One region of the Exiguobacterium sp. FD-YE-25-4 genome, then DNA from elsewhere that is predicted to be linked to it. Evidence: a T-box and tRNA genes for the amino acid it is inferred to sense, from the RefSeq annotation. Region 1 holds a T-box; the other holds one or more tRNA genes.
The links. The T-box of region 1 lies ahead of AC13H5_RS04875 (valine--tRNA ligase). A T-box ahead of a tRNA ligase gene usually reads a tRNA of that ligase, here a tRNA-Val.
Positions count from the first base shown of each region.

Region 1 (16,031 bases):
CACTCGCACGTCGCCGGAGCTGTGATTGAGGATGGGGTGCTTTACGTGAACCCGGGTTCGATTCGCATGCCGCGTGGACGGAGTGACAAGACGTATGTACTGATGGATCTCGAGAACGGACAGGCAACGGTCCGCTTTTATCGGTCAGAGGACGGTTCGGCCGTCGAAGATCTCGATGTGAGCGGAAAGCTGTGACGGAATGAAAAGAAGGAATTGACAGCAAACCATTTTTCTATTATAGTTTTCTTGTCAATGTCCCAATAGCTCAGCTGGATAGAGCAACGCCCTTCAAGACAAATAGGAGCCTTTATAGGGAAACAGAAACCTATAGAGTGGACGACACTATATCGGTGAAGCCTTAACAGATGATGCTGATGGTAATACCGAGGAAACTTATTTCCTTTCGGGGACAAGGTGGTTCGAAGGACTAAAGGTCATCCTTTAGAGGTAGAGCCATTGAAGGAGCAGTTTGCTCGTGAGGTTCCGTAGAGACTACACGTGTCGCACCTGAAATGGTGAAGATATAGTCCAGACTACAAACAACACACGTTGGTGGCGAAAGCCATGGTGGTAAGCTAAGGCGTCGGTCGGGGGTTCGAATCCCTCTTGGGACACTTCCATTTAAAATAGAGATAGCCTCCACGGAGGTTGTCTCTTTTTTCGTTTTTCGGGGTATTGATTGACAACGAATCGATTCCTAAAGGAAGATGGAGATGAATGGAAAGGGTGTGGGGAGATGGCAAAAGAGCAAGCGTACCCGTTTCCAGGGAACTGGTCGCGGCTTCAGAAGATGATTCAAGAGGCAGACGCGGCCGGGGAACGGCAACGGGTCGAACCGATTCTGTGGGATTGGTACGAGGCAGTGCCCGGCGATCCATTTATTTTCATGGAAATATTCCAATGTCTGATGGAACGACCGGAAGAACCGGAGACGCTCGAGAAACTCGAAGAGCTCGTCACGACACAGATGACGGTGGCAGAAGAACCTGCAGCCGGCGGGCTTCAAATCGCCCAGTATTACATCATGCGTGACCAACCGTTCGAGGCGGCCCATTGGATCAACCTGTATCTCGAGTGGCAAGAAAAGACCGATCATGTCAACACGCAAGCACATCAAGTGCTCCAAGTGTTGAAGTTGACCGAGTTCCCAGCCGCGATCGCCAAAGTGAAGCGAATCCTTAACCGGGGCGGAATCGGCGAACAAATCGAGACGCTCGAACACGTCCATTTCAATATCGATGACGTCCTCGACAACGTCTTGAAAGAGCTCCTCGTCGCGGAACGGCCGAAGTTGATGAAGTTGATCGTGCTCCAAAAGGCGTTCGACGAGCTGCCGGTCATCGAATGGACCGACCTCGGGACGCGGCACCGATTGACGCATGACGAAGCGAAAATCCACACGGAAGCGTGGGAGACGATGGTCAACGGGTTGCAGCGAGCGGTATATGGTGACGAGATCGCGACGCAGCTGCTCATGAACTACATGTATACGCACTACCCGTTCACGCCTGAGGAAGCGTCTGCCGTGGAGACGGCGATTGCTCAAGCGAAAACGGCCATCCTGCAACATGAGGAAACGGACGGCCTCGCCGCCGAAATTCTTGAGGCGGACATGCGTTTCACCGAGGCGTTTCTAGACTAAATCCTTGTGTGCAGTCGTCGGATTTATGCTATAATACGGATTGTTGTACATTTTTGTACGTATAAACGAATTGTTGGAGGGACTTAGCATGACAGCAAAATGGGAAAAAACATCAGGTAGCCAAGGCGTACTCACGTACGAAGCACCTGCAGAAGCTTTTGATAAAGCAGTTGACGCCGCATTCAAAGATGTCGTCAAAACTTTGAACGTGCCTGGCTTCCGTAAAGGGAAATTGCCACGCCCAATGTTCAACAAAATGTACGGAGAAGAAGCACTCTATCAAGATGCGCTCGATATCCTCTACCGTGACACAGTTCAAGGTGCGGTCGAAGAAGCTGGTTTCGAACCAATCGCTCTCGAAAACATCGATGTAGACGGCACGCTCGAAAAAGGCCAACCTGTAACGTTCAAAGTAACGTTCGTTGTTGAGCCAGAAGCTGAGCTTGGCGAATACAAAGGTCTCGAGTACGAAGCTGTTGAAACAACAGTCACTGACGAAGAAGTTACAGCTGAACTTGACGCGCTTCAACAGCAAGGCGCAGAGCTTGCTGTCAAAGAAGGCGCAATCGAAAACGGCGATACAGCTGTCTTTGATTTCGCAGGTTTCGCTGACGGAGAGCAATTCGAAGGCGGCACGGCTGAAAACTACACACTCGAAATCGGTTCAGGCCAATTCATCCCTGGATTCGAAGAGCAAATGATCGGCATGACGGCTGGCGAAGAAAAAGACGTTGAAGTAACATTCCCTGAAGAGTACCACGCTGACAACTTGGCGGGTAAACCAGCGACATTCAAAGTCAAACTTCACGAAGTCAAAGCGAAGCAAGTTCCTGAGCTCGACGACGAGTTCGCAAAAGACATCGACGAGTCAGTTTCATCACTCGACGAGTTGAAAGCGAAAATCCGTGAGCGCTTAGAAACTGCGAAGAAACAAGAAGCGGAAGGCACAATGCGCGACCAACTCGTCGAGCAAGCAACAGCTAACGCAACAATCGACGTACCTGCAGTACTCGTTGACCAAGAAGTAGACCGCATGGTTCAAGAGTTCGGCACACGTGTTTCTTCACAAGGAATCGACCTCAACATGTACTTCGAACTCACTGGTACTTCTGAAGAAGCGATGCGCGAAGAGATGAAAGAGCAAGCTGAAGAGCGCGTTAAAGCTCGTCTCGTCTTGAAAGCAATCGCTGAGAAAGAAGCGATCGAAGTGTCTGACGAAGATGCTGAGAAAGAACTCGAAGAAATGTCTAAACTTTACAACATTGCACCGGATCAACTCCGTACAATGCTCGCGCCACAAGGCGGAATCGAGACACTTAAAGGTGACCTCAAATTCCGTAAAGCGATCGACGTTCTCGTTGAAAACGGGAAAGCGAAGTAATCGGATGACAGAAGGACGGCTGCTCAGCAGTCGTCCTTTTTTTCGTCACGACACTTTGCATGTGTTTATCTTTGATGAAGTGATTTGTTCATGCTACAATTATTGCAACGCAGAGATGTAAATGTTTTTTCGAGAGTGCTTTGCACCTGAAAATACAAATAGGCGATTTATCGCACTTACATCCATTTTCATTCAGAAGGGGTGTACCGAATGTTCAAATTTAACGAGGAAAAGGGACAACTTAAATGCTCGTTTTGCGGGAAATCGCAAGAACAAGTCCGTAAACTAGTCGCCGGTCCTGGCGTATACATTTGTGACGAATGTATCGAGCTTTGCAATGAAATCGTTGAGGAAGAGCTCGGTGTCGAAGAAGAAGTAGAATTCAAAGACATTCCAAAACCACAAGAGATTCGTAACATCTTAGACGAGTATGTCATCGGTCAAGACCGGGCGAAACGTGCGCTTTCGGTAGCCGTCTACAACCACTATAAACGCATCAACGCCGGTGGCCGTTCTGATGATGTCGAACTTTCGAAATCGAACATCGTCATGATTGGACCAACTGGTAGCGGTAAGACGCTTCTCGCTCAAACGATGGCCCGCGTCTTGAACGTCCCATTCGCAATTGCGGATGCGACGAGCTTGACGGAAGCCGGTTACGTCGGGGAAGACGTCGAGAACATCTTGCTCAAGCTGATCCAATCGGCGGACTACGATGTCGAGAAGGCTGAAAAAGGGATCATCTATATCGATGAGATCGATAAGATTGCCCGTAAGTCGGAAAACCCATCGATCACGCGTGACGTATCTGGTGAAGGTGTCCAACAAGCACTTCTCAAAATCTTGGAAGGTACGGTCGCAAGCGTACCGCCGCAAGGTGGACGGAAGCATCCGCATCAAGAGTTCATCCAAATCGATACGACGAACATCTTGTTCATCGTCGGCGGCGCGTTCGCTGGCATCGAAGCGGTCGTCAAACGCCGTATCGGGAAAAAAGTTATCGGATTTGGGAACGACCAAGAAAACCGCGAGATGACGCAAGAAGACTTGCTCGCCCGCGCGCTTCCGGAAGACCTTCAGAAATTCGGATTGATTCCCGAGTTCATTGGTCGTCTACCAGTCATGGCGACGCTCACGACGCTTGACGAGGAAGCACTCGTCGAGATCTTGACGAAGCCGAAGAACGCCCTCGTTCGTCAGTACGAGAAAATGCTCGAACTCGACGATGTCGAACTCACGTTCACAGACGAGGCATTGGTTGAAATCGCCAAGCTTGCGATCAAACGTAAGACAGGCGCACGCGGTCTCCGCTCGATTATCGAAGAAATGATGCTCGATGTGATGTTCACTGTCCCATCGCGCGACGATATCGAGAAAGTCATCATCACGGATGAAACGATTACGGGTCTTGCCGGTCCGAAATACGTGCTTCGCGATGGTACTGTCGAACAGACAGGCGACAATAAAGAGACAGCATAATTTTTAACGAAAAAGGCTCAAACACTCGGCACATCCGAGTTTTGGGCCTTTTTGCACAGGAGGCGTTGTAATGGAACAGTTACCTATCCTTCCTTTGCGTGGAGTCGTCGTGTATCCGCTCATCGGCGTGACGATCGACGTAGGGCGTCCGCTCTCTCTGCGGGCACTCCTTGCCGCAAAGGAACACGAGACAGATTTGATTGTCGTGACACAAAAAGAGACAGGCAAAGAATCACCTGAACCGGAAGACTTATATGCGATCGGGACACGCGTCCATATCGCCAAGATGAGCGAGCTGTCAAACGAGACGGTCCGTGTTCGTCTTGTCGGGAAAGAGCGCGTCAAGATCAACTCGATTGAAGAGACGAAAGAAGGCTGGTTCGCCGACGTCGAGACGCTTGACCTCGTCGAAGGGGAAGAAGTCGAACGGACGGCACTCGTACGCCTATTGAAAGAACAGTTCGGCAAACTCGTCGGGACAATCAAAGGGTTGTCTCCGGACGAACGGCGCCGCTTTGAGATGTATGAGCGACTCGAGTCGTTGACCGATTATATCTCTTCTAAACTTGATGTCGACGTCGACATTCGCCAAGCGATGCTCGAAGAAGCCGACGCGGTCAAACGCGGCTTAGAGCTGCTCGAGATCATGACGCATGAAGTCGAGATCATCGAGCTGGAGCAAGAGTTGCGCGAACGGACGAAAAAGACGATTGAGCAGGCACAGAAAGAGTATTATTTGCGCGAACAGATGAAAACGATTCAGCAAGAGCTCGGCGACCAGTCGCAAGAGTCTGAACCGAACCGTCTCCGTGAGAAACTCGAGGCGCTCGATTTGCCTGAGACGACACGGAAGAACGTCATGCGCGAAGCCGAACGGTTGAACGTCGTCCCGGCGACGTCACCGGAGTACGCGGTCATCCGCAACTATCTCGACTGGATCGCTTCGCTCCCATGGGGCATCGAGACGGAAGATAAACTCGACGTCAAACATGCGGCCGACGTCCTAGACGACGACCACTACGGCCTCGAGTCGGTGAAAGATCGAATCCTCGAGTACTTGGCCGTCCGCCAATTGACGAACTCGCTCCGTGGACCGATCCTTTGTCTCGCCGGACCTCCAGGGGTCGGGAAGACGTCGCTCGCCCGGTCGATCGCGTCGGCACTTGAACGTCACTTCGTCCGCGTCTCGCTCGGCGGGGTGCGCGATGAAGCTGAGATTCGAGGACACCGTCGCACGTACATCGGGGCGATGCCAGGCCGCATCATCCGCGGATTGAAGCAGGCCGAAAGCAAAAACCCGGTCTTCTTGCTCGATGAGATTGACAAGATGGCGTCTGACTTCCGGGGCGACCCGGCGTCGGCCATGCTCGAAGTGCTCGACCCGGAACAAAACGTCTCGTTCTCGGACCACTATATTGAAGAACCGTTCGACTTATCGAACGTGCTCTTCATCGCGACGGCGAACGATGTCTCGCAAATCCCGGCTCCGCTGCTCGACCGGATGGAACTCATCCAAATCGGCGGCTACACGGAACTCGAGAAAGTCGAAATCGCCAAACGTCACTTGGTGCCGAAGCAGTATAAAGAGCACGGCTTGAAAAAGAGCCAGCTCACGATCAAAGAAGACGCGCTTTACGAGGTCGTCCGCCGTTACACGCGTGAGGCCGGCGTCCGTAACTTAGAACGCGTCATCGGTTCGCTTTGCCGGAAAGCGGCGAAGCAAATCGCGATTGGCGAGAAGAAACGCGTCACCGTCTCGCTGAAGAGCCTCGGCGACTACCTCGGGAAACCGAAGTACCGCTACGGCAAAGGCGAGACGGAAGACTCGATCGGTGCCGTCACTGGACTCGCCTACACGGCGTTCGGAGGCGACACGCTCACGATCGAAGTGGCGCTCGCGCCAGGAAAGGGCAAGCTCCAGTTGACGGGGAAACTCGGTGACGTCATGCAAGAGTCGGCGCAGACGGCGTATAGCTATGTCCGCTCGAACGCGGAACGGTTCGGGATTGACCCGACGTTCTACGAGCGCCAAGACGTGCATATCCACGTCCCGGAAGGTGCCGTTCCGAAAGACGGTCCATCGGCCGGCATCACCATCGCGACGGCGCTCATCTCGGCATTGACCGGTAAGAAAGTCCGCCGTGATATCGGCATGACCGGAGAGATCACGCTCCGTGGCCGCGTCCTGCCGATCGGTGGGTTGAAAGAGAAAGCGCTCGCCGCACACCGCGCCGGTTTGACGACCATCGTCATCCCGAAAGACAACGAGCGGGACATCGATGACATTCAAGACACCGTCCGTGAGAAATTGACGTTCGTCCCGGTCACGACGCTCGATCAAGTATTAGAAGTAGCATTTGGAGGAAATTAAATAATGAAAATCACTAAAGCAGAATTTGTCACGAGTGCCGTCGCACCGGACCATTATCCGATTCACGAGTTGCCGGAAGTCGCACTCGCTGGACGTTCGAACGTCGGGAAATCGTCGTTCATCAACAAGATTTGTCAGCGGAAAGCGCTCGCGCGCACGTCTTCCAAGCCAGGGAAGACGCAGACGCTGAACTTCTTCAACATCAACGATGAGATCATGTTCGTCGACGTTCCAGGTTACGGCTATGCGAAAGTCTCGAAGACGGAGCGCGAGAAGTGGGGCGTCATGATGGAGCAGTACTTGACATCGCAAAGCGCCCTCCGTGGCGTCGTCCTCTTGGTCGATATCCGTCATGAACCGTCGGGCGACGACGTGACGATGTACAACTTCTTGAAGCATTACGAGATTCCGGTCATCGTCGTGGCGACGAAGCTCGATAAAATCAAGAAAGCGCAACGTCAAAAACATGAGGCGGCCGTCAAACGGAAGCTACAGTTTGAATCGACGGACCGGTTCGTCGCCTTCTCGGCTGAGACAGCCGAAGGAAAAGACGAGGCGTGGAAAGCGATTTACGATTTGTTGACGCAAGACGAAGATTGAGCGAAGACGAGGGAACCCCCTCGTCTTTTTTGTTTTCAGGGTTACGCGAGCGGGTAAGTATCGTATAATTGTCCTAATTACATAAGACAAGAGAATATAGAACGAGGTGGAAAGATGCAAATCATGTTTCAAAACAAATGGTACCGCTTCTTATTTTGGACGCTGACGATTTTCTTGGTCATCTGGGTCGGGACGGAGATCTCTTTCGTGTTCGAACCGATTCAAGTTATTTTGGCGCTCGTCACGGTACCGCTCATCATTGCTGGACTTTTCTATTATTTCTTAGTCGGGATCGTCGACTTCTTAGAAAAACGGTTGAACGGCAAACGGCCGCTCGCCGTCGGCATCACGCTCGGGGGACTCGTGCTGATCTTTACGCTCGTCTTCAGCATCCTCGGACCGGTGCTCGGGGAGCAGGTCACGTCGCTCGTCAATGCGATGCCGAGTATCGCCAAAGAGTTGCAAGAGCAAGCGTTCGCTGTCCGTGACTCGCTCATGCAAAACGAGTTCTTGTCACGCTTCATCGCCGAGAACGATGATATGTTCACCGATTTCACGAACAACGTCACGACGTACCTCGGTGACATCTTCGGGAACATCGCCTCATCGCTTGGCCAATTCGTCGGCTTTATCACATCGGCCGTCATCACGATCGTCGTCATTCCGTTCATGCTTTTGTATATGCTCTTAGACGGAAAACGACTTCCGGATTCGATCGTCAAGCTGTTGCCGTCGAGTTATGAGAAGGAGACGCGCAACATCTTGCATGATATGCATACGACGGTTAAAAACTACGTCCATGCCCAATTGATCGTGGCGTTCTTCGTCGGGATCACGTCGCTCATCGGACTATGGATCATTGGACTCGACTATGCCATCTTGCTCGCGCTCTTCATGATGGTGACGAACATCATCCCGTACGTCGGACCGTTCCTCGGTGCGGCACCGGCTGTCGTCGTCGCCTTCATCCAAGACCCGATCAAAGTGCTCTGGGTCATCGTCGTCATCATCATCGTTCAACAGATCGAATCGAACGTCATCTCGCCGCTCATCCAAGGCAAGTCGCTCAAGGTGCATCCACTGACGATTATCATCGTCTTGCTCGTCGCCGGAAACTTGGCCGGGATTATCGGGATGCTCATCGCGGTGCCGTTCTATGCGGTGGCAAAAGTCGTCGTTCAAAACATCGTCCGGATTTACAAGCTGAGGGAGCGAAAACATTACCTCGAAGCGGAAGAGGAAGATGAGAAACCAGAGAGTCAAATCATCACCGATCCGTCGTCTCTGAAATGATTAAACAAGTAGAAATGGTCTCCATGTCCGTTTCTACTTTTTTCTGTCACAAAAAGTTCTTAAATTATTTCACAAAAATCGAACAGAAGATTATAGTTCCTAAATAAAAATTGTTATAATGTACGGTAGAGATGTGAAAAAGAAGAGACAACCGTCGGTGGATTTTGGATGAGGGGAAGAGGTACATGCATATTGTCGTCGTTGGACTAAATAACAAGACAGCCCCTGTCGCGATTCGGGAGCAGTTCTCGTTTGGGGAGCAAGAAATCGTGGACGCGATGATTGCACTTCGCGAAGAGAAGAGCATATTTGAATCGGTTATTTTGTCGACTTGTAACCGGACGGAGCTATACGTCGTCACAGACCAGCTCCACACCGGACGTTATTATACAAAACGCTTTTTAGCGAACTGGTTTGATTTAGAGATGGACCAATTCACCCCTTATTTATCGATTCGTGAAGGAGAAGAGGCAATTCGCCACTTGTTCCGCGTCACGTCTGGACTCGATTCGATGATCATTGGGGAAACACAAATTTTAGGACAAGTGAAATCAAGCTTCTTCCGCGCCCAAGAGAACGGGACGACGGGAACGGTGTTCAATAAACTGTTCAAAGAGGCCGTGACGCTCGCCAAACGCGCCCATACCGACACACAAATTGGGGAAATGTCGGTATCGGTCAGCTCGGCAGCGGTCACGCTCGCTCAAGGGATGTACAACCGTCTCGATGACAAACAAGTCGTCGTCGTCGGTGCCGGTGAGACGGGCGAGTTGACGACGCTCAACTTGTTCGAGGCCGGTGCGAAACAGATTGCCGTCTTTAACCGGACCGAGAGCAAAGCAAAAGCGGTCGCCGACAAGTTCCAAGGCCGGGCCCACTCGATCCGTGAGATCGCCTGTGGGTTGCTCGACGCCGATATTTTGATCAGTTCGACCGGCGCCAAAGAAGCGGTCATCGCCTATGACGATGTCGCCGCCGCACAACTGCTTCGCCGAGAACGTCCACTTTTGTTAATCGACATTGCCGTGCCGCGAGATATCGATCCAGCGGTCCGGGCGCTTCCGGGCGTCCATTTGTTCGATGTGGATGACTTGAACGGGATCGTCAACAAAAACTTGGCGGCCCGTCTCGTCGAAGCGGAAAAGATTGAAATCAAAATCGACGAAGCGATTCAAGAGTTCCAAACGTGGCTCGTCACACTCGGTGTCGTCCCGATCATGAACGAGTTGCGCGCCCGCGCCCTCACTGTTCAAGAAGAGACGATGGAAAGCCTCGAGCGTAAGCTTGACCATCTATCGGACCGGGATAAAAAAGTCATCGGCAAACATATGAAGTCGATCATCAACCAGATGCTTCGTGAACCGATCGACTACATCAAAGACGCCGCGGCGCAACCGGATGCGAACACACGCATCAACCAGTTCGTCGAGACGTTCGGCCTGGATGTCGACGTTCCTGACGTCGAGCCGGAAATGGAAGAGACAGAAGCGATGTCAGCGAAAGCACCACTCCGCGCTTTGATGCGCTAATACAAAATCAAAAAAGGCGGCGGATCTCGTCGCCTTTTTCTATGAAGGGGATATGGACTATGCGTAAAATTATCGTCGGCTCACGCCGTTCACAACTTGCGATGACACAGACGAAATGGGTCATCGAGCAATTGAAGAAAGCCGGGGCTCAAAACGAGTTCGAGATCAAGGAAATCGTGACGAAAGGCGACCAAATCGTCGATGTCCAGTTATCGAAAGTCGGCGGCAAAGGGTTGTTCGTCAAAGAGATCCAGCAACAAATGATTGCCGGGGAAATCGATTTCGCCGTCCACAGCATGAAAGACGTGCCGGCCGAGTTGCCGGAAGAGCTCTTTATCAGCTGCATGCCGAAACGCGTCGACGCCCGAGACGTGCTCATCTGCGAGAACGGGTATACGCTCGAGACGCTCCCGGAAGGTGCTGTCATCGGGACGAGCTCACTTCGTCGCGGTGCGCAGATGCTCGCCGCCCGCCCGGACTTCGAGATTCAATGGATTCGCGGCAACATCGATACACGCCTCAAAAAACTTGAGACGGAAAACTTCAATGCCATCTTGCTCGCCAAAGCCGGGCTCGAACGCATGGGTTGGACGGACCGCGTCGACTTCGAAGCGCTTGACGCTGACATGATGGTCCCGGCGGTCGGTCAAGGCGTGCTCGCCATCGAAAGCCGGAAAGACGACGCTGAAGTGACGAATGTTTTGCAACTCCTGCATCACGACGTGACGGCGAAAGCGGCGACGGCGGAGCGGACGTTCCTCAAGGCGATCGAAGGCAGCTGCCACGTACCGGTCGGCGGTTATGCGACGGTCGACGGGGACGACGTGACACTGACGGGCCTCATCGCCTCGGTCGACGGCAAAGAAGTGCTCCGCGTGACGAAGACGTCGTCTGACGCGGTCGCACTCGGGAACGAGGTTGCAGACGATCTTCTTGGACGCGGCGGGCGTGAAATTCTCGCCTCGGTCAATGCGTGACGTCTGGTACACAGGGACAAAACGACTGACCGCTACGCAACGAGCCCGGCTCGCCGCGAGCGGTCTTTCCGTGCATCACGTCCCACTCATCGAGACGAGATTGACGCATCGCGAGATGCCGATTCACCGGTTCGATTGGCTCGTCGTGACGAGCCAGACGGCGGTGCCGGCACTCCGTGACGTCCCACGTGACGTCAAAGTCGCGGCCGTCGGGGAGAAAACGAAACAAGCACTCGAGGCCGAGGGCTTCACCGTCTCACTCATGCCGGAGACGTACACGGGCGAGGCGTTGTTCCATGACCTTGCGACTGTCGTAAAGTCAGACGAGGTCGTCCTGTTCGCCCGGGGCGACTTGGCGAACACGGCGCATATGACGCAACTCGAAAACGTCCACGACTGGGTCGTCTATGAGACGATCGGCCGTGAACTGACAGAGACGGAAGTCGAGGCGCTCGAAGGAATCGAGGCGCTCCTCGTGCTCAGCCCGTCCGCCGTCCGGGCGCTCACGCCGTACCTTGAACACTTCCGCGGGACGTGGTACGCCATCGGTGAAGTGACCGAGCGCGCCGTCCGGGAAGTGTCGACGTTACCGGTCCGAGTGCCTGAGTGTTATACTATGGATGCATTAATACAGTGTATAGGGGAGGATTTTTCATGAACCAGTTTGACCGTCACCGTCGTCTTCGTTCATCGAAGTCGATGCGTGCACTCGTACGTGAAAATCATGTTCGGAAAGAAGATTTGATTTACCCGCTCTTCATCATCGAAGGGACAGACATTAAACGCGAAGTCAGCTCGATGCCTGGCGTCTTCAACTTCTCGCTCGACCGCCTCGAGGACGAGATCAAGGAGATCGTCGACCTCGGCATTCAATCGGTGCTCTTGTTCGGCGTGCCGGAACATAAAGACCCGGAAGGTACGGAAGCGTATCATGACCACGGCATCGTCCAAGAAGCGATCCGTAAAGTGAAAGAGTGGGCGCCACTGCTCACGGTCATTGCGGACACATGCCTATGTGAATACACGTCGACGGGCCACTGCGGCATCGTGAAGAATGGTGACGTCGATAACGACGCGTCGCTACCGCTTCACGTCCAGACGGCGATCACGCAAGCGCAAGCAGGCGCTGACATCATCGCACCGAGCTCGATGATGGACGGCTTCGTCGCCGCGATCCGTGAAGGGCTCGACCAGAACGGGTTCAACCATATCCCAATCATGAGTTACGGCGTCAAGTACGCATCGGCGTACTACGGACCGTTCCGTGACGCAGCGCAATCGGCACCTGGTGAAGGTGACCGCAAAGGCTATCAGATGGACCCGGCCAACCGCCGTGAAGCGTTCCGTGAATCACAATCTGACGTCGAGCAAGGTGCCGACTTCATGATCGTCAAACCGGCGCTCGCGTTCATGGACATCATCCGTGACATGCGCGACTCGCTCGATATGCCGATCGTGGCGTATAACGTGAGCGGAGAGTACGCCATGGTCAAAGCGGCTGCTTTGAACGACTGGGTCGATGAGCAACGCATCGTCATGGAGACGATGGTCGGTTTTAAACGGGCCGGTGCGGACCTCATCGTCACGTATTTCGCAAAAGACGTCTGTCGCTATTTGGAAGGAGACTATTCATGACCTACAAACAAACACGCTCAGAAGCAGCGTTCGAACAAGCACGTCCGCTCATGCCGGGCGGGGTGAACAGCCCGGTCCGTGCCTATAAATCAGTCGGCATGACGCCAATCTTCGCTGAACGCGGTGAAGGCTCACGCGTCTACGACATCGATGGCAACGAATATATCGATTACGTCCTCTCATGGGGACCACTCATCCTCGGCCACCGTGACCCGGTCGTCACGAAGGCGATTCAAGAGCAAGCCGAGAAAGGCTGGACGTTCGGGACACCGACTGAGCTGGAGACGAAAATGGCCGAGCTCGTCATCGAGCGCGTCCCATCGATCGAGATGGTGCGCATGGTCAACTCGGGTACGGAAGCGACGATGGCGGCACTCCGCCTCGCGCGCGGGTACACGGGCAAGACGAAAATCTTGAAGTTCGAAGGCTGCTACCACGGTCACGGCGACTCGCTCCTCATCAAGGCCGGTTCGGGCGTCGCGACGCTCGGTCTCCCGGACTCACCGGGCGTGCCGAAAGACTTGGCGAGCCAGACGCTCACGGTGCCGTACAACGACTTGGATGCCCTTCGCGTCGCGTTCGAGAAGTTCGGTGACGACATCGCTGGGGTCATCGTCGAACCGGCGGCCGGCAACATGGGCTTCGTGCCACCGCAACCTGGATTCCTTGAAGGACTCCGCGAGATCACGGAACAATACGGCGCGCTCCTCATCTTTGACGAGGTCATGACCGGGTTCCGGGTCGGCTACAACTGTGCCCAAGGTTATTTCGGTGTGACGCCGGATTTGACATGTCTCGGGAAAGTCATCGGCGGCGGCCTTCCGGTCGGTGCCTACGGCGGGAAACGCGAGATTATGGAACAAATCGCGCCGCAAGGACCGATTTACCAGGCGGGGACGCTCTCAGGGAACCCGCTCGCGATGATCGCCGGCTACACGACGTTGTCGCAACTCAAGCCTGAGCACTACGCCGAGTTCGAACGCAAAGCGGACCGTCTCGCCGAAGGCTACACGAAAGCGGCCGAGAAGTATAACATCCCGCACGACACGAACCGGGCCGGCTCGATGTTCGGATTCTTCTTCACGAACGAGAAAGTGACGAACTTCGAGAAGGCGAAGACGGCGAACCTTGACTTGTTCCGCGCTTACTATCAGAAGATGGCGGCGCGCGGCGTGTTCTTGCCACCGTCACAGTTCGAAGGATTGTTCCTCTCGACCGTGCACACAGACGAAGATATCGACCAGACGCTCGCAGCGGTCGACGCGACGTTCAAAGAGCTGCAACAAGAGTTTTCACTGTAATCTTGACGGAAACAGCTTCTGTCGCTACAATTGTTTAACAGATACGAACAAAAGCTACGATGAGGAATAGTACGCAATCAACATCCTTTTTCAGAGACGCGGCCACTTGGTGCGAGGCCGCGAAGGATGGTGCGGAAGTCGCCTCGGAGCTGACCTTTTGAACGAAGTAGGAAGGTCCGGTCCATCGACCGTTATTCGATTTTGAGGGCGCCACCTGTTGGCGAACTAAGGTGGTACCGCGGAAGATACGGCTTCTTTCGTCCTTAGCGTTAAGGACGAGAGTAGCCGTTTTTTTGTCCACATTATTAGAGGAGGTTGGGCATATGGCCAACGAGACAAACGAAATCACCATGCCGACGAAGTACGATCCAAGTGCGACGGAAGCGAAATGGTATGACTACTGGTTAGAGAACGACGTATTCAAAGCAGACGAGGACGATTCAAAACAGCCGTACACGATCGTCATCCCGCCACCGAACGTAACGGGGAAACTTCACCTCGGACACGCGTGGGACACGACGCTCCAAGACTTATTGACACGCCTCAAGCGCATGCAAGGCTATGACGTCCTCTGGCTTCCAGGGATGGACCACGCCGGTATCGCGACACAAGCGAAAGTCGAACAGAAGCTCCGTGAGGACGGCATCATGCGTTACGACCTCGGACGCGAGAAGTTCCTCGAGAAGACGTGGGAATGGAAAGACGAGTACGCCGACACAATCCGTGCCCAATGGTCAAAACTTGGTCTCGGTCTCGACTACTCACGTGAGCGTTTCACGCTCGACGAAGGACTCTCGAAAGCGGTCCAGGAAGTGTTCGTCCGTCTCTATGAGAAGGGCTTGATTTACCGCGGCGAATATATCGTCAACTGGGACCCGGCGCAAAAGACGGCCGTCTCGGATATCGAAGTCATCTATCAAGAAGTCGAAGGCGCATTCTACCACATGAAGTACCCGCTCGCTGACGGCTCAGGCCACATCGAGATCGCGACGACACGTCCGGAGACGATGCTCGGCGATACGGCTGTTGCCGTCAACCCGAAAGACGAGCGCTATGCGCACCTCGTCGGCAAGACGATCATGCTTCCGGTCATGAACCGTGAGATCCCGATCGTTGCCGATGACTACGTCGATATGGAGTTCGGTACAGGTTGCGTCAAGATCACACCGGCGCACGACCCGAACGACTTCGAGATCGGGAACCGCCACGAGCTCCCACGCATCCTCGTCATGGATGAAGGCGGCAAGATGAACGAGAACGCCGGCAAGTACGAAGGGCTCGACCGCTTCGAATGCCGCAAGCAACTCGTGAAAGATTTGGAAGCGGACGGCACGCTCGTCAAGATCGAGCCGCACACGCACTCGGTCGGACACTCGGAACGTTCAGGCGCGGTCATCGAGCCGTATCTTTCGAAACAGTGGTTCGTCGACATGGAGCCGCTCGCGAAAGCAGCACTCGAAGCACAAGGACATGACGATACGAAAGTCAACTTCGTCCCAGAGCGGTTCGAAGGCACATACCTCCGTTGGATGGAGAACATCCGCGATTGGTGTATCAGCCGCCAACTCTGGTGGGGCCACCGCATCCCGGCGTGGTACCACAACGAGACAGGAGAAATCTATGTAGGTAAAGAAGCACCGGCTGACAGTGAGAACTGGCACCAAGACGAAGACGTGCTCGACACATGGTTCTCGTCAGCGCTCTGGCCGTTCTCGACGATGGGCTGGCCGGACACGGACTCAGCAGACTTCAAACGTTACTTCCCGACGAGCGCGCTCGTCACGGGTTACGACATCATCTTCTTCTGGGTATCGCGCATGATC
Region 1 covers NZ_CM168041.1:933,969-949,999, forward strand. Annotated here, with positions in the region: gene AC13H5_RS04815 (metallophosphoesterase family protein) at 1-195, shown strand, start outside; gene AC13H5_RS04820 (hypothetical protein) at 737-1,642, shown strand; gene tig (trigger factor) at 1,731-3,023, shown strand; gene clpX (ATP-dependent protease ATP-binding subunit ClpX) at 3,234-4,502, shown strand; gene lon (endopeptidase La) at 4,573-6,873, shown strand; gene yihA (ribosome biogenesis GTP-binding protein YihA/YsxC) at 6,877-7,473, shown strand; gene AC13H5_RS04845 (AI-2E family transporter) at 7,588-8,766, shown strand; gene hemA (glutamyl-tRNA reductase) at 8,952-10,295, shown strand; gene hemC (hydroxymethylbilane synthase) at 10,355-11,272, shown strand; gene AC13H5_RS04860 (uroporphyrinogen-III synthase) at 11,244-11,930, shown strand; gene hemB (porphobilinogen synthase) at 11,927-12,907, shown strand; gene hemL (glutamate-1-semialdehyde 2,1-aminomutase) at 12,904-14,208, shown strand; T-box leader at 14,256-14,476, shown strand; gene AC13H5_RS04875 (valine--tRNA ligase) at 14,532-16,031, shown strand, end outside.

Region 2 (16,031 bases), 340 kb from region 1:
CGGTCTCATTACGTCCCTTGTCCTTTGCCTTGTACATCGCGAGGTCTGCGTTTGAGAGCAAGTGCTTGAGCGTCGATCCGTGGTCGGGATAGCGGACGATGCCAATCGACGCATGGATCTCGACGAGCGTTCCGCCCATAAAGTAAGGCGGGCGATAGACGAAGCGTCGCAACCGTTCGACTAACATCTCATCATCATCATGTTCGGCGACGACGATGAACTCGTCACCGCCGAGCCGTCCCGCGTACTCGTTCGGCAATAAGGCACCTCTTAGTCGTTTGCCGATGTGTTGCAGCAATTCATCGCCCATATGATGGCCGAACTGGTCGTTGATCTCTTTGAAGCCGTCCAGGTCGGAGAACATGAGCGAGAATCGTCGTCCTTCGGCGATGAGCCGTTCGATTTGTTCTTGCAACGCGTAACGGTTATGTAGTCCCGTCAAACTGTCATGATTTGCTTGATAGTAGATTTGTTCTTGTTGCACGATCATTTGGGTGATGTCTTTGACGATGGCATAAATGCCTTCGACTTCCCCGTCGATAATCATCGGGATGTTCATCAGCTGCCAAACTCGCTTCGCCCCGTCCTCGGTGACGACATCGACGTCGAGCGTACGCGGGCGACCGTTCTTCAAATCATGCAATACGGTCGCATAGGCGGACCGGTCTTTTTGTTCGATGATATCTAATATGTTGGAACCGATGAGTGTCTCTGTGTCATGACCGAGCACCGAGCTGCCGGCCTCGTTTACGGACAACACTTCACCGTGAAGGTCGAACAAGAAAATCGGTTCGGCATGATAGGCGAACAGGGACCGATACTGTTGCTCCCGAATTTCAAGCTCATGTGCTTTCGTCGTCACTGCGACTTCAAGGTCAGTGTTGACGGTATGTAAGCGGTGGCTGATCAAGGCATTTTGCTTGGCGACGACGAACTGACGAATGAGTAGCAACAAGACGGCATTCGCGGTCATCGAATCGAGCACGGATGTACCGAGCAGCCGATCGGAGGCGAGCATGAACAGCATGACGATTGTGCTATAGACGACGTAATCGAACACGGAGTCATGGACGAGCGCGTCCTCGGTCGATTCATCAAACACGTAACTGATGGAAATGATGAAAATACTCGTCACTTGAAGCAAATGAATTAACTCGTGGCCGATGCCGTTGAAGATGAGCAATTGGTTCAAAATCGAAGCGGTCGTGAAGCCAAGAACGCCGACCAATAACAATACGCGGAAGCTCTGACCTGCCGAAGTGATTCGATTCAAGTAGAGAAAGCCGAGCATCATGTACAGACTGATCAACACCATCTGTTCTTCAAACCCATTCAAGTTGGCGGCATAGCTCCCGTTCTCGCTCGAATAAATGAACAGATGCATGGCGCCGATCAACAGAAAACTGAGCAAGGCGAAGATATCAAACGTTCGCAGTTTCAATGTCCGAATCTCAATCGACTGGGTGATCACGATCAACGACATGATTAAATAAAAGAAGTTTTGGATGAACGGCATAAGCTCAATTCCAGTTGACATGACGAAGTGATGCCCGACTAAATAGGCGATGAAACAAACGTTTCCGGCGCTAATCAGTAAATGGATGTAGCGACGCATGCCGCGATTCCGAAGGACGGCGGTGATGCTGAAGGCAGTCGCGATGAGCGTGACCGCCGTGAAATAGACGAACAAACTCGTCTCCCTCAAGTCATAAGGGGTGAACAGGATCAATAAAAGGCCGAGAAAAAAGGTCCCGACGAGCAAAGCGGGGACTGTTTGGCGCAACGAGTGGTTGATCAACTCATGCACCTCCTTCTGTATATGTCTAAGAGGCTCATCATTATTATCGGATTGTTTATGGATTTGTTACACCAAAAAAATCGACAGCAAGCTGCTGTCGATTACAAGGTATACGAATGCTCTTTGAAGTTACCGACGACCGAATCGATTTCCGAGACGGTGACGAACGCTTCCGAGTCGATATCGGAGACGATTTGACGTAGTTTTGGAATTTCATTGTTTTGCACGACGACGTACAACATTTTCTTCGAGTCGTTCGAATAACCACCGGTTGCGTCCATGATTGTGACACCACGCTTCAAGTTTTGCTTGATGACGAGGTTGATTTCATCGGCTTTCTTACAGATGATGAAGCACTGCTTTTGTGCCGAGAAGAATCGGTGAATCGTCAACAGCGTTCGCGACCGGACGAAACTGAGCACGAGCGCGTACATGACCGCTTTAATATCGAACGTGATGAACACGAGAATATAGACGATGATGTCTTGCGTCAAAAAGATCTTAGGGAGCGATAAATTGCGGTTGTTCGTGTAAATGACTTTCCCGAGAATATCTAGGCCACCGGTCGAGGCACCTGCGAATAACAGCAAGGCAAGTCCGAGACCGGAGACGATTCCGCTGAACACCGAGGCGACGAGCGGGTCGTCGAGCGGGGTCGGCGGGATGAGCACGGGCAACGTATCGATCAAGATAGATGATAAGACGACGACGAGCCCGGTCATGAGAATGAACCGTTTCCCCAGATATTTAATCCCGACGATAAAGAGCGGGATATTCAACACGAGTTGCGTGAATCCGATCGGTGTACCGAACAGCTCGTTGATGATCAAGGTGATCCCGACGATGCCCCCGGACCCGATCTCGTTTGGTTTGAGCAATAAGCCGACAAAGATCGATTGTAGAATCGTTCCGGCGATGATGAACAAAGTCGTCTCGACGGCGATTCGTTTTCTTGATTTTGCGTACATAGATGATGGCTAGGCGCCATACGCCCCCTTTGAAATAAACTCACTCAAGCGTACTCCGATGGTGGAGGAATTTCAAGCGCCGAACGATTACAATTCGTTGTGGAAGCGGTCGATATCGCTTGCGAGCTGTTCATGCACGTAATCGATGACTTGAGCGTCATCGAATAAGCCGAGTGGGGCGTCGTCCGGAATCGCATCGAATGGGGATACGAAGTATAAGACGGCCGCAACGAGGGCATGTTGTTTGTCCGGCTGCATCTCGAACTGGTGATTATAGACGGCACGCAACATGTTGAGTAACTGTTTCATTTGGAAGTAGAGCGTCAGTTCTTCTTCGCGCTCGATATTGCTAATCTCGTTTGAAGCGACGTCGACCGTCACTTTAGCGAGAGCGAGTTCGCCTTGGACCAAAAGGTCACCTAATGTTTCATTGTCGGTATAGTCCTCGGTCGCGCTCGTTAAAAAGTGTGTGTACGTTGTTTTCCAATCTGACATGTATATTCCTCCTTCTGTCTTCATCTACTAATATGCCCGTTTTTGCGATTTGGTTGCAACTTTTCCGAAAATTTAAGAAAATAGAAATAAGTGAAAAAGGAGGAACTGTACATATGTCTACTGTAACCATGCCGACTGAGGCAGAATTTGCCCGCTACGCTGAGCTTGCCGTCAAAAAAGGCGTCAACATTCAGCCGGGCCAACAGCTCGAAGTCCGAGCTGATATTAGCCAAGCACCGCTCGTCCGTCAAATCGTGAAAGCAGCTTACGCGGCTGGCGCGAAACAAGTGTATGTCAACTGGAGCGACGAAGAGACGACGAAAGTCCGTTACTTCAACGCCCCAGCGGATGCCTTCAAAGAATACCCGGAATGGCTCAAGGCCCGCTTTGAGCAATTGGCCGAAGAGAAGACGGCATTCCTATCGATCGTCAGCGACGACCCGGACGCACTGAACGGCGTCGAGTCGTCACGCATCGCGGACTCGAACCGTGCTGCCGGCGTGGCGCTCGCGAAATGGCGCAAATATGTCATGAGCGACAATGTCAGCTGGTCAATCGTTGCTGGCGCTTCGGAAGCATGGGCGAAGAAAGTCTTCCCAGACCGTGAAGACGCCGTACCAGCCCTTTGGAAAGCGATTTTCGAAGCGACACGCATGGACCAACCGGATGTGGTCGCGGCGTGGGATACGCATGACGCATCGCTCCGTGAACGCGCGACGTTACTCACGAACAAGAAGTACACGAAGCTCCATTACAAAGCACCGGGCACGGAGCTGACGATCGGCTTGCCGAAGAAGCACGTCTTCCTTGGCGGCGGCGGTCCGAACATCGACGGTGTCGATTTCATCGCCAACATGCCGACCGAAGAAGTGTTCACGCTCGCCGATAAAGATTCGGTCGAAGGTCACGTGTCGAGCACGAAACCGCTCAGCTATAGCGGCAACTTGATCGATGGGTTCACGCTCTGGTTCGAAGGCGGGAAAGTCGTGAAGGCGGAAGCGAAACAAGGACAACAGGCACTCGATGAGTTGTTGAACCTCGATGAAGGGGCGCGTCGTATCGGAGAAGTCGCGCTCGTGCCGGACGACTCACCCATCTCGAACTCGGGTCTCCTTTTCTATAACACGTTGTTCGACGAAAACGCATCGTGCCACTTGGCGCTCGGACGCGCGTACTCGACATGTCTCGAAGGCGGACCGCAAATGTCAGCCGAAGAGCTCGCCGAGAACGGTGCGAACGACTCGATGACACACGTCGACTTCATGATCGGCTCGGCCGAGATGAACATCGACGGCGAACTCGAAGACGGTTCACGCGAAGCCATCATGCGTGACGGCAACTGGGTCATTTAATCAAGCAAGAGACGAATCCCTTCGTGGAATTCGTCTCTTTTTTCATGTCAATTCATAGAGAAAGGCGAGGGCGTTCGGTAACCGACGCCGCCACGCGATCTCGTTATGGACGGCACCGGGCTCGACCTCATAGCGAAAGGCGACCCCTGTTCGCGCGACCGTCTCGACGAGTTTCGCATTCGTATAAAGGTAATCCTCGGGCGTGATCGGTCCGCTCGTCTCGTTCGTCCCGATGTCCATATAGAGACGCGCCGTCACATCGGCCTGCTTCACTTCCCGAATGAGGGAGTCGAGATTAGCCCAAGCGGCCGTCGAGAGCGAGCCGACGCGCCGGATGGACGGATAGGCCGTCATCATATAGAGCGAGATGACCCCGCCCATCGAGCTGCCCATCACGCCGACGTCGTCCGGGTCGGTCGCGTAGCGTTCATCAATCCACGGCTTCAACTCTTGCATGAGCCAGTCGGCGTAAGCACGCCCTTTACCCCCGAGCGTGGGCCGTGTCTTGGCGAGTTCCGGTCCAATCCGCCGGTATAGCATCTCATCCTCATAAAACGAATACTCATCGTAGCGGTCGAGCCAGTCTGGGGCACTCGCGATGGCGACGACCATGAGCGGCAATTGTAAGTCCTCGATGTGGCGGTCGATCGACCAACCTTCGCCGATTGTGGCGGTCTTGCCGTCGAACACGTTTTGACCGTCGTGCATATAGAGGACCGGGATCTGCTCGTCAGCCGAAACAAAGTCGGGACGATAGACACGGACGATTCGTTTCCGTCCGTGTGTCGTCTCGGTCGGTAACGTAAAGCTGAATTGCTCAAGCATATAAAGCGCTCCTTTCCCATTCACTGTCTCCATTTTGCCGGGTGGAACCGGGGAATGCAATCCGCACATTTGACTACCTACCGTTCGTTAGGTAAGGTGGTGAGAGAGAAAGGGGACGATCTGTGATGAATACGAAACAACGAATCGAACTGGCGGCGCGGCGCCGGTTTGCGCTTGAAGGATATGAAGGCTTGTCGCTCGCCTCGCTCGCTGAGGATGTCGGCATCAAAAAGGCGTCGCTATACGCCCATATCGAAGGGAAAGAACAACTGTTCAAGCAAGTCGTCGAGGACATGGGGAACCGTTATGCACACATCTGGCAGGAGGCACGGGACGCTTCCGTTGACGCTGCGCCGCTCGAGCGGATCGAGGCGATCGTCGAGGCGTTGATTCGCTTCTTTGAAGAGGAAGAGACGTGGATGCTGACGAAGCGGATGTTGCTCGTCCCACCGCCCGAGTTGCGATCGTTCATCGAGACGACGCTCGGTTCGGTCGAGACGGAACTGCAAGCGTTCGAGAAAGAACAGTTTCGATTGGCGATGGAGCAAGGGGCCTTACCCGAACAGTCACTCGAGGACGTGTATGACGCGTACTATTGTTTTCTAGACGGGGCGCTTCTTTCGCTCTTCACGCTTGAGACGAATCGCGTCAAACGGCAACGGGCCGCATTCACGATTTTCAAGAAAGGAGTCGGTTGGACATGAAACAAGATCAACTAGCCTGGGTTTGGCTCGTGCTCGCCGGTCTGCTCGAAATCGTTTGGGCGACGACGATGAAGCTGTCGAACGGGTTCACGGTGCTCGGTCCGAGCGTGATGACGATTCTATTATTGATTGTGAGTTTTGGATTGTTGGCGATGTCGTTCCGCACCTTACCGGCGGGGACGGGATACGCCGTCTTTACCGGCATCGGAGCCGTCGGAACGGTCATCGTCGGGGCGCTCTTGTTCGACGAGGCGCTCACCGGGATGAAGCTCGTCTTTATCATCACGCTTCTGATCGGTGTGGTCGGACTGAAACAAGTGACGGGAGGTGAGTCGGCATGAGTTGGGTATTTTTGATTGGTGCGGGTCTTGCTGAGATGATGGCCGTCTTTTGGATGGGTAAATCAAAAGGCTATCAGATTGTTAAATGGTCGATCTTGTCGGTCGGAACGTTTGCCTTAAGCTTTTATTTATTGTCGCGTTCGCTCGAGACGCTCCCGCTCGGATTGGCGTATTCGATTTGGGTCGGGATTGGGGCGGCCGGCGGGGTCGTGCTCGGCATGCTGTACTTGAACGAATCCCGGGACCGGTGGCGCATCTTCTTCTTATTGCTTATTATCGGAAGCGTCATCGGATTGAAAGTTGTCGCGTGATCAGGATTAGCTTCGAATAAAAACGGGAATTGAATAGTTCAGACTGTGAACGAAAGGGGCGGGGACGATGAGTCATATCAAACTGCAATCCGAGCGTCTACGACTCGAACCTTACACGATTGCTGATTTTTATTTCGTGAAATCGCTACTCCAAGATCCGCGCGTGATGCGTTTCATTAGCCCGGACGGAAAGCCATATACGGATGAACAGACGATCGAATGGTTCGAGCGCCAGTTGGCCCGCTATCAGACGGGTCGTCAAACCGGGTTGCTCAAATTGATGTCGCATGAAAATGACGAGCCGATCGGTCATGCCGGCACGTTGCTCCATGAACTCGACGGCACGATTGAACTTGAAGTCGGATATTGGTTGGCGCCGAAGCATTGGCATATGGGCTACGGACGCGAGGCAGCGGCTCGCCTTATGCGTCATGCGTTCGAAGAAGGTGAGAAAGAGATCATTTCCTTGATTCATCCGGATAACGTCCCATCGCAACGAGTCGCGAAAGCGAACGGATTGCATTGGGACCGTGACACCGAGTATCAAGGCATGCTCGTCTCGGTATATGCCGGTGATTTAGAGCGGTTATGCCGCCATATGAAACGGGAAGAAATGACGCGTTGAAAAAAAGTAAAAAAAGTTTTAAAAAACAGTTGCCAAGGCATTAGTTTCTTGATATATTAATAGTGTCCTTAAGAGAGGACACGACCTGATTCTGTAGCTCAGCTGGGAGAGCGCTACCTTGACAGGGTAGAGGTCGCTGGTTCGAGCCCAGTCAGAATCACTTGGGTGCCAAACCCGATGCGAAACCCATAGGAACGTGGGTTTCCGCGACGCCACTTCTTGCGAGAAGTGGCTTTTTTTGTTTTTCTTTCAATTGACAGTCTACATACACAGTTGGTATATTCCTCTCAATACATACAGAAACGGGGAGTTATACGATGGTCTTAACCGGAACAATCGTCAACGCGGCGTTGATCGTGATTGGCACATTACTTGGACTTTTATTTCACCGCATCCCCGAACGAATGAAAGAGACGGTCACCGCAGCCATCGGTCTCGCCGTCGTCTTGCTGGGGATTCAAATGGGGATGAAGAGTGAGAACTTTTTAATCGTCATCGGCAGTCTCGTCATCGGGGCGGCGCTCGGCGAATGGTGGAAACTTGATGAGAAGTTGAACGAGGTCGGCTATCAATTAGAACGCCGACTCGGCGGCAAGAGCAAGTCGAGTATCGCCGAAGGCTTCATCACGGCGACGCTCATCTTCGTCATCGGGGCGATGGCGGTCATCGGTGCACTCGACAGTGGATTGCGTGGGGACCATGATGTCCTCTATACAAAAGGATTGATTGACGGCTTCACGGCACTCGTCCTTAGCTCGACGCTAGGGATTGGGGTCATGTTCTCGGCCGTCCCGGTTCTCTTATACCAAGGGGCAATCGCCTTGCTCGCCATCCAAATCATGAAGTTTATCCCTGAATCGCTCATGGATGACTTTATTTTAGAAATGACAGCGACCGGCGGCGTCATGATCGTCGCAATCGGTTTAAATTTGGTCGGCATCACTCGGATTCGCGTCGCGAATCTATTGCCGGGGATTTTGATGGTCGCCGTCATCGTCACCGTGTTACATATCTTTCAATGAACAAATGGACGGGCGCAAAAAACGCGCCCGTCCATTTTTGTATAGGTCATGACTTTTTTGAGTTGGAACGTAAAGCCTCGGTGATGAGTTGATCCCAGTCGGCGGCCTCACAGGATGATGTGCACGTCGGTTTGATCTCACAAGTGGCACATTTCCCGGCTTTTGCTTTTCGTGTGTATCGATAAAGCGCATAAACGGCGTATCCGAAGACGCCAAGGCCAATCAATAGATCAAATAAAGACATCTCATTTCCTCCTTGTCACGAAAATCCGAGTAGACGGCCGATTTGGTAGATGAGCAACGATACGACATACGCCACGCCTAATCCGTAAAGGCTAGCGACCCATGTCAGCTTGGCGCTTCCTACCTCACGCCGAATGACAGCAACGGTCGCCAGGCACGGCACATAAAGCAAGACGAACGCCATGAAGCTATACGCGCTCAACGGAGTGAACACGGGAAATAATGAAGCCGACAAATCGGATTCACTGACCGCATAGATGATCGCCATCGTCGAAACGACGACTTCTTTCGCCAAAAAACCGGTGATGAGTGCAGCGCCCGCTTGCCATGTCCCAAATCCGAGCGGTACCAACAACGTCGCGATGACGCCACCGACCATGGCGAGAAAACTCTCGTCCATCGGCACGTCGAACCCATTTGGGCCGGAATAAGCGAGCAACCAAATGAAGACGGAACCTCCAAAGATGAACGTACCGGCTTTTCGGACGAACCCTTTTGCTTTTTGCCACGTGCTGCGCCAAAGCGTCAACCCCTGAGGGACCCGGTAAGGAGGTTGTTCGACGATAAAGAGGCTATTTCGGTCTTCTGCGGCCAAGAGGGACGTAAAAATTTTAGCGATGATCAATGCCAAGATGATTCCTAACATATAGAGCGACAGGACGACGAGCGCTTGATTCGATGCAAAAAAGCTAGCAGCAAAGACGGCGTAAATCGGTAGACGTGCAGAGCAAGACATGAACGGTGAAATGAATATCGTCACCAGCCGTTCGCGCTCCTCCTCGATCGTTCGGGCGGCCATGATACCCGGGACGTTGCAGCCGAAGCCGATGATCATCGGGATGAAGCTTTTCCCGTTCAGTCCAACGAGTTGCATGAAACGATCCATGACGATGGCGACGCGCGCCATATACCCTGAGTCCTCTAAGAATGAGATGAAGAAAAAGAGCACAAAGATTTGCGGTACGAAGACGAGGACGCCACCGACACCGGCGATCACACCTTCGATGATCAATGCCTGGATGAAGGACGAGGTCCCGAGCGTTTGTAACAACCAGCTCGTTCCCGATGTGACGGGACCGGTCAACAATCCATCCAATACATCGGATAAGGGCGCGCCGACCCAGTTGAACGTGATATGGAACAAGCTATAGAGCACCGCGAAGAAAATCGGTAAGCCCCAGATCGGATGTGTGACGACGGCATCGATGCGATCAGTCAGCGTGACGCGCCGGGTATTCCGTTCCTCGACGACGTGCTGACGAACGTCTTTCGTCCACTCGCGTCTTCGTTCCGTGATATGGGCATGAGCGAAGCGACCGAGTTTCATTTCCAACGTCTTTCGAATCGCGAGAACGGTTGGTGCTGAAGACTCAAGTAGCTCGGAAATGACACGGTTTCCAGCCAAGTATTGGACAGCGACCCAGCGGTCACGGTCGGAGCGGCCGGTCGCGTCCAAAATTTGTTGAATCGCACGTTCGGTATCTTGCCCGTAATCAAGGATGAACGGGTCGCGTGGTTTCGATTGAAGCGAGGATAAAAGGACATCACAACCGGCTCCGGTGCGCGCTGTGATGGGGAAAATATCGACGTTCAACCGTTCGCGCAACCGTTCTAAATTGATGGTGATGCCTCTTCCTTCGGCGACATCGACCATGTTCAATCCGATTTGGAGCGGGCGCCCCATTTCGAGCAGCTGGAGCGTCAATTGTAAATTGCGTTCGAATTGTGAGGCGTCGATGATGTTGAACAGCCCATCGAACGGTTCCTGTAACAGGAACCGCGAGACGATCGCTTCGTCAGCCGACAGCGGGTCTAAGTCATAGACACCCGGCAAGTCGATTAGCTGTCCGATGTTTCCATGCAATTGTCCGACTTTCTGTTCGACGGTGACGCCGGACCAGTTTCCGACGTGGGCGAAAGAACCTGTCAATCGATTGAACAATGACGTTTTTCCGGTATTCGGGTTCCCGATGAGGGCGATTCGTTGGGTCATGGGACAATCACCTCGATTTGTTCGGCGTCACAACGACGAATCGCAATCATTTGTTGATGTTCGATTTGTTCGATGGTGAGCGGTCCGGATAGGATGGCCCGACGTTTGATCCGTATGGAACAGCCCTCATAAAACCCTAAAGCAATCATGCGACGGCGCAGACGATCATCAATTCTCGTCAAATCGGATATGAACACAGGCTGATGCAACGGAATGGCAAGTAGTGAACGCATTGAGATCTCTCCATATTCATTAAATGATAATTGTTCTCAATCAGTAGCATACCATGCCCTTTGTCGTTGGAAGTTCCCATAATATGTGGATTTTATGACTTATCGAGCATACGAAGGGAAACGAAAAAACACCCGCTAGACGTCAGAACGTAACGTTCGACTTCTAGCGGGCATTTCATTCAATGGTTACGTTCTTTCAATCGGTGCGTCAATCGCTTCATGGTCTTCTTTCGCGCTTTCACGTAGTGCGGATGACATGACGTCAGCCAAGTCGCGTGTGCGAAGGACACCGACACCCCGATCGGTCGGACCGTCCGGCGCGGCCACATCTGCGATCAAGTCGTTCGTCGGCCGTGTCTCATGGAGGAGAAGCTCAGCTGATCCTTTCATCGCTTGGGCGACGATTTGACGGGCTGTCGTTTCGTCAAATCCTGCTTCCGTCAAGACCGGTGTCATCGACCCGACAATCTCGTAAAAGAAAGCGGGGCTACAACCGGCGGCGGCCATAAAGGCCGACATCGTCTTCGCATCAGTCACAGCTGTACGACCAACACGCTCAAACAACGCCGTCGCCGTTTCACGGACCGTATCATCGGTCTCGGGTCCGAACCAGAGTCCGGTCATCCCGTTTTGATAAGCCACTGGCGTATTCGGCATCGCGCAGACGGCAGGGAGACCTGACGCCTCTTCAATTTCGCTCGGTTCGATATGAGCCGCTACGGAGACGAGGAGCGGTGTGGTCCACGTCTTCGAGCTTACATATGGAAGCACCCCGTCCGGTTGCATCGCAAGGACGACAATGTCATACGCGTTGACATCCTCTTCGTCGACGATTTGCACGCCGAGCTCAGTGTGAAGTTCTGTAAGACGTGTCCGGTCACTCCGGTTCGTCATCGTGATTTGTTCAGGAGACAGACCTGAGGCTAACCATCCGCGGACGAGTGACTCGCTCATCGATCCTGCTCCTACCATTAAAATATTCATAATCGTCACCTCTTCATATAGATTCGGTCGTGTACATGTTGCCTATCATAACAAATGATGCGTCAAATAGCGCCTCTCGTGCTCAAATTGTAAAACAAAGGAAAAACGTGACACCGTCTTGTCACTGGATTGTCGCAGACGTCACGGATGACAAGTCGGACCGGTCGAGCTATCATGGCAGTAATCAATCAGGAGGCGATGAAACGTGAAACGAGTATTAGTCCGGGGGATTCAAGGGTATCAACGCTTCATTTCTCCGTTGAAACCACCGACGTGTCGGTTTTATCCGAGTTGTTCGCATTATGGGATCGAGGCGATCGAGAAACATGGTGCACTCAAAGGTGGTTATTTGACGACGCGCCGGCTCATGCGTTGCCAACCGTTCCATTCGGGCGGGCTCGACTACGTGCCGGACGAGTTCGATTGGAAGGCGCCGTTACAACGTGAAAAACCCCCATCTCAGCGAGACGTCTAATCGACGGCTCGCTGTTTTAGATACAGCCCCTCTTTCTCTGACTTGTTTTATCACAATACTTTTGACAATCTTCTAAGTATTCTGAAAAAATAGAGATGTACTCATTACATACGGGGAAAGGGGAATACAACATGGGTCAATCGTTCAGTGAACTCATCGGTACGATTTCAAACTTTGTGTGGGGACCACCGTTATTGATTTTGCTTGTGGGGACAGGCATTTATTTGACGGTACGTCTCGGGGGAATTCAAATCACGAAGTTGCCTTACGCATTGAAGCTCGCATTCTCTAAAAATCAGGACAAGTCATCGAAAGGGGACATCAGTCACTTCCAAGCACTCATGACCGCGCTCGCGGCTACGGTCGGTACGGGGAATATCGTCGGGGTCGCGACGGCCGTCGTGCTCGGTGGGCCAGGCGCGATCGTCTGGATGTGGGTATCCGGTTTCTTCGGAATGGCGACCAAATACGCGGAAGCCGTGCTCGCGGTCAAATATCGGGTCACTGATGAGCGGGGACAAATGGCTGGGGGACCAATGTATTACTTGGAGCGCGGCTTGAAACAGCGCTGGCTCGCCGTCGCCTTCGCGGGGTTCGCTTCCCTCGCGGCGTTCGGGATTGGAAACGGGGTACAGACGAATTCGGTGGCGATGGCACTCCAAACGACGTTTGATGTGCCGCTTTACGTATCCGGTATCTTGATCATGATCTTCACGGGTGCGGTCATCTTAGGTGGTGTCAAATCGATCGGACGCGTCGTCAGTTACTTCGTACCGGTCATGATCGTCTTTTATCTCGGCAGTGGATTATTGATTATGATTATGAACTATACGCTCATTCCAGATGCGATTTCACTCATCTTCAGCAGCACGTTAAGCGCCGAGGCAATTGGTGGAGGAGCGATCGGGGCGGCGATTCGTTACGGGGTGGCCCGCGGCGTCTTCTCGAACGAGGCCGGTCTTGGATCGGCCCCAATCGCGGCGGCGGCGGCCAAGACGGATATGCCAGGACGTCAGGCACTCGTCTCGATGACGCAAGTGTTCCTCGATACGCTCATCGTCTGTTCGGTCACAGGGATCACGCTCGTCATGGGCGGACAAATCGGGTCGGGGCTCGAAGGGGTCGCGTTGACGACGGCGACGTTTGAGCAATTTTTAGGGCCGGCTGGCGGATATATCGTGACAATCGGCCTCGTCATGTTCGCCTATTCGACGGTGCTCGGATGGTCGTATTATGGAGAACGTTCGATTCACTACTTGTTCGGCCAGAAATCGATTATTCCGTATCGCATCGCCTTCGTCCTCGTGGCCGGACTCGGCGCGATGACGACGAACCTTAACTTGGTCTGGGCCCTTTCCGATGTATTTAACGGTTTGATGGCCATCCCGAACTTGATTGGTCTGCTGTTCTTGTCGGGTGTCGTGATCGCCGAGACGAAACGGTTCAATCAGCAACTCGAGCTCGAAAATCGAAATCGAAAAGCATCTTAACGAAACACGCCACCGTCTTCAAGGAGACGGTGGCGTGTTTCGTTTGCGCACCTCTTCGAGTCGCGCTTGCTGGAGGTGGTCAAAGACTTTGGTGATGAAGCCGACCATGATGCCGACACCAGTAATGACGTAGCCGATCGTGAACACTTTACCGAGATCGGTCGTCGGGACGAAATCCCCATAGCCGATCGTCGTGAGCGTGACGACGCTGAAATACAAGGCGTCAAGCCAACGCATGTCCTCGAACCGTGAATAAAATAGTGTCCCCGAGACGATGGTCAGAAGGGCGAGACTGAACAACACTTGAAACTCAGCGTCTTTCAGACCGCGCCAGATTCCGCGAAACATGCGACGAAACGTCAAAATAAATGAGAGCATTCGCCCGCCTCCTTTCTTTATAGGTTTGTTCGCTAAGAACAGGGGAACATCCTCTATAGAAAAGTTGGAAAGGATGATACATCATGACACGACCGATCCCGAAAGAACAAGGGCTCGACCATAGCTTGGCGTTCCTCCGGGAGGGCTACTTGTATGTCCCGAACCGCAGAAAAAGCTTTCAGTCAAACCTATTCGAAACGCGTTTACTTGGGGAGCGAGCAATCTGTCTCGGTGGTGCCGAGGCAGCCGCTTTATTTTATGACGCGGACAAATTCGTTCGGCAAGACGCGGCACCGAAGCGGTTGCTGAAGACGTTATTCGGGGAGGACGGGGTGCAGACGCTGGACGGTGCGGCGCATGCACATCGAAAAAAGATGTTCATGTCGCTCATGTTCCCAGGAAATATCGAGCGACTGACGAGACTTGTCAGCCGTGAATGGGAACGAGCGCTCGATGCGGCCGAAGACGAAACAATGCTCTATGATATGGCGCAAGAAGTCCTCATGCGGGCCGTTTGTGAATGGGCCGGGGTTCCGCTCGGTGAGCATGAAGTGAAACAGCGGACGGATGAGATGCGGTTGTTGTTCGAATCGGGGACGGCCCTTGGACCAAAGCACATACGTGGACGGGCGGCCCGGTCGTCGGCCGAGTCTTGGGTTCGGAAGATGGTCGAGGAAGTGCGGACGAACCGGTTGCTTCCGAACGAACAGACAGCGTTGTATGAATTTTCATGGCATCGTGATGAGGCAGGGGAGTTGCTTCCGGCCGATGTCGTGGCGGTCGAGGTGATCAATATTTTACGACCGACTGTGGCGGTGTCGATTTACGTCTTGTTCACTGTGCTCGCGTTGCATCAGTTTCCGGAGGCTCGTGCCCGGTTGGCCTACGGCGAGACGGATTCGACATGGTTCGTCCAAGAAGTCCGGCGCTTTTATCCGTTCTTCCCGGTGACGGCCGCGCGCGTCAAGCAGGACTTCGAATGGGATGGGTTTGCGTTCGAGCAAGGGACGCTCGTCTTGCTCGACTTGTATGGGACGAACCACGACCCCTCGCTTTGGACGGAACCCGAACAGTTCAATCCAGACCGGTTCAAAGGGTGGACCGAGAGCCCGTTCACGTTCATCCCTCAAGGTGGCGGGGATGTGGATTTTGGGCATCGCTGCGCCGGGGAACATGTGACGATCGCCATCATGCGTGAAACGATCGACGTGTTCTTGAACCGCTATCGCTATGAGGTACCGTCTCAAGACCTTAGTTATAGTTTTGTGGACTTACCGAGTTTGCCGAAAAGCGGGCTCGTGTTGGAACGGGTTGAACGCAAATGAGTCGCCGAGAGGCGACTCATTTTGTGTGCAAGGCTAACCGTTTCGTGATCGGTTGGATTGTGATGTTCGTGTCGACCATACGGTTATCCCGTTTCGGTTCGTCGGTTCGTTCGATTTGCCATGATGTGTCATGCAACTCTTTCAAGCCGAGTGCGATGTCATAGAGGGAATGGCTCGGGTTGCCGTTCAATTGATACAGTCCCGGCCCACGTTTCGTCAAAATCTCGAACAAGGCGTCCGCCGTATCTTCTAAAAACGAGCAGGACGGGTACCAGTGTGCGCTCGCGACGATTACACCGTTTCGCTTCATCTCGGTCTCGAAATAATCCATCATATTATTCGAACCGGGACCGTCCCCGATTTGCCAACCGAGGCGGACGATTTGGGCACCGGGATTAGTCCTAGCGATGTTTTCTTCACACGCCCGTTTATAGGCACCATATTCATCTGTTGCATCGGGCGGTGTGTC
Region 2 covers NZ_CM168041.1:591,749-607,779, forward strand. Annotated here, with positions in the region: gene AC13H5_RS03020 (putative bifunctional diguanylate cyclase/phosphodiesterase) at 1-1,798, opposite strand, end outside; gene AC13H5_RS03025 (YitT family protein) at 1,900-2,766, opposite strand; gene AC13H5_RS03030 (YkvA family protein) at 2,854-3,261, opposite strand; gene AC13H5_RS03035 (aminopeptidase) at 3,375-4,613, shown strand; gene AC13H5_RS03040 (alpha/beta hydrolase) at 4,656-5,438, opposite strand; gene AC13H5_RS03045 (TetR/AcrR family transcriptional regulator) at 5,564-6,142, shown strand; gene AC13H5_RS03050 (DMT family transporter) at 6,139-6,483, shown strand; gene AC13H5_RS03055 (DMT family transporter) at 6,480-6,794, shown strand; gene AC13H5_RS03060 (GNAT family N-acetyltransferase) at 6,862-7,419, shown strand; tRNA gene AC13H5_RS03065 (tRNA-Val) at 7,507-7,579, shown strand; gene AC13H5_RS03070 (DUF554 domain-containing protein) at 7,737-8,441, shown strand; gene AC13H5_RS03075 (FeoB-associated Cys-rich membrane protein) at 8,488-8,685, opposite strand; gene feoB (ferrous iron transport protein B) at 8,701-10,677, opposite strand; gene AC13H5_RS03085 (FeoA family protein) at 10,674-10,910, opposite strand; gene AC13H5_RS03090 (pyrroline-5-carboxylate reductase family protein) at 11,097-11,894, opposite strand; gene yidD (membrane protein insertion efficiency factor YidD) at 12,100-12,369, shown strand; gene AC13H5_RS03100 (alanine/glycine:cation symporter family protein) at 12,501-13,859, shown strand; gene AC13H5_RS03105 (potassium channel family protein) at 13,878-14,237, opposite strand; gene cypC (CYP152 family fatty-acid peroxygenase CypC) at 14,321-15,562, shown strand; gene AC13H5_RS03115 (sugar nucleotide-binding protein) at 15,579-16,031, opposite strand, start outside.
Region 2: it encodes a tRNA-Val, which carries the amino acid that the T-box ahead of AC13H5_RS04875 (valine--tRNA ligase) is inferred to sense. The anticodon was not compared.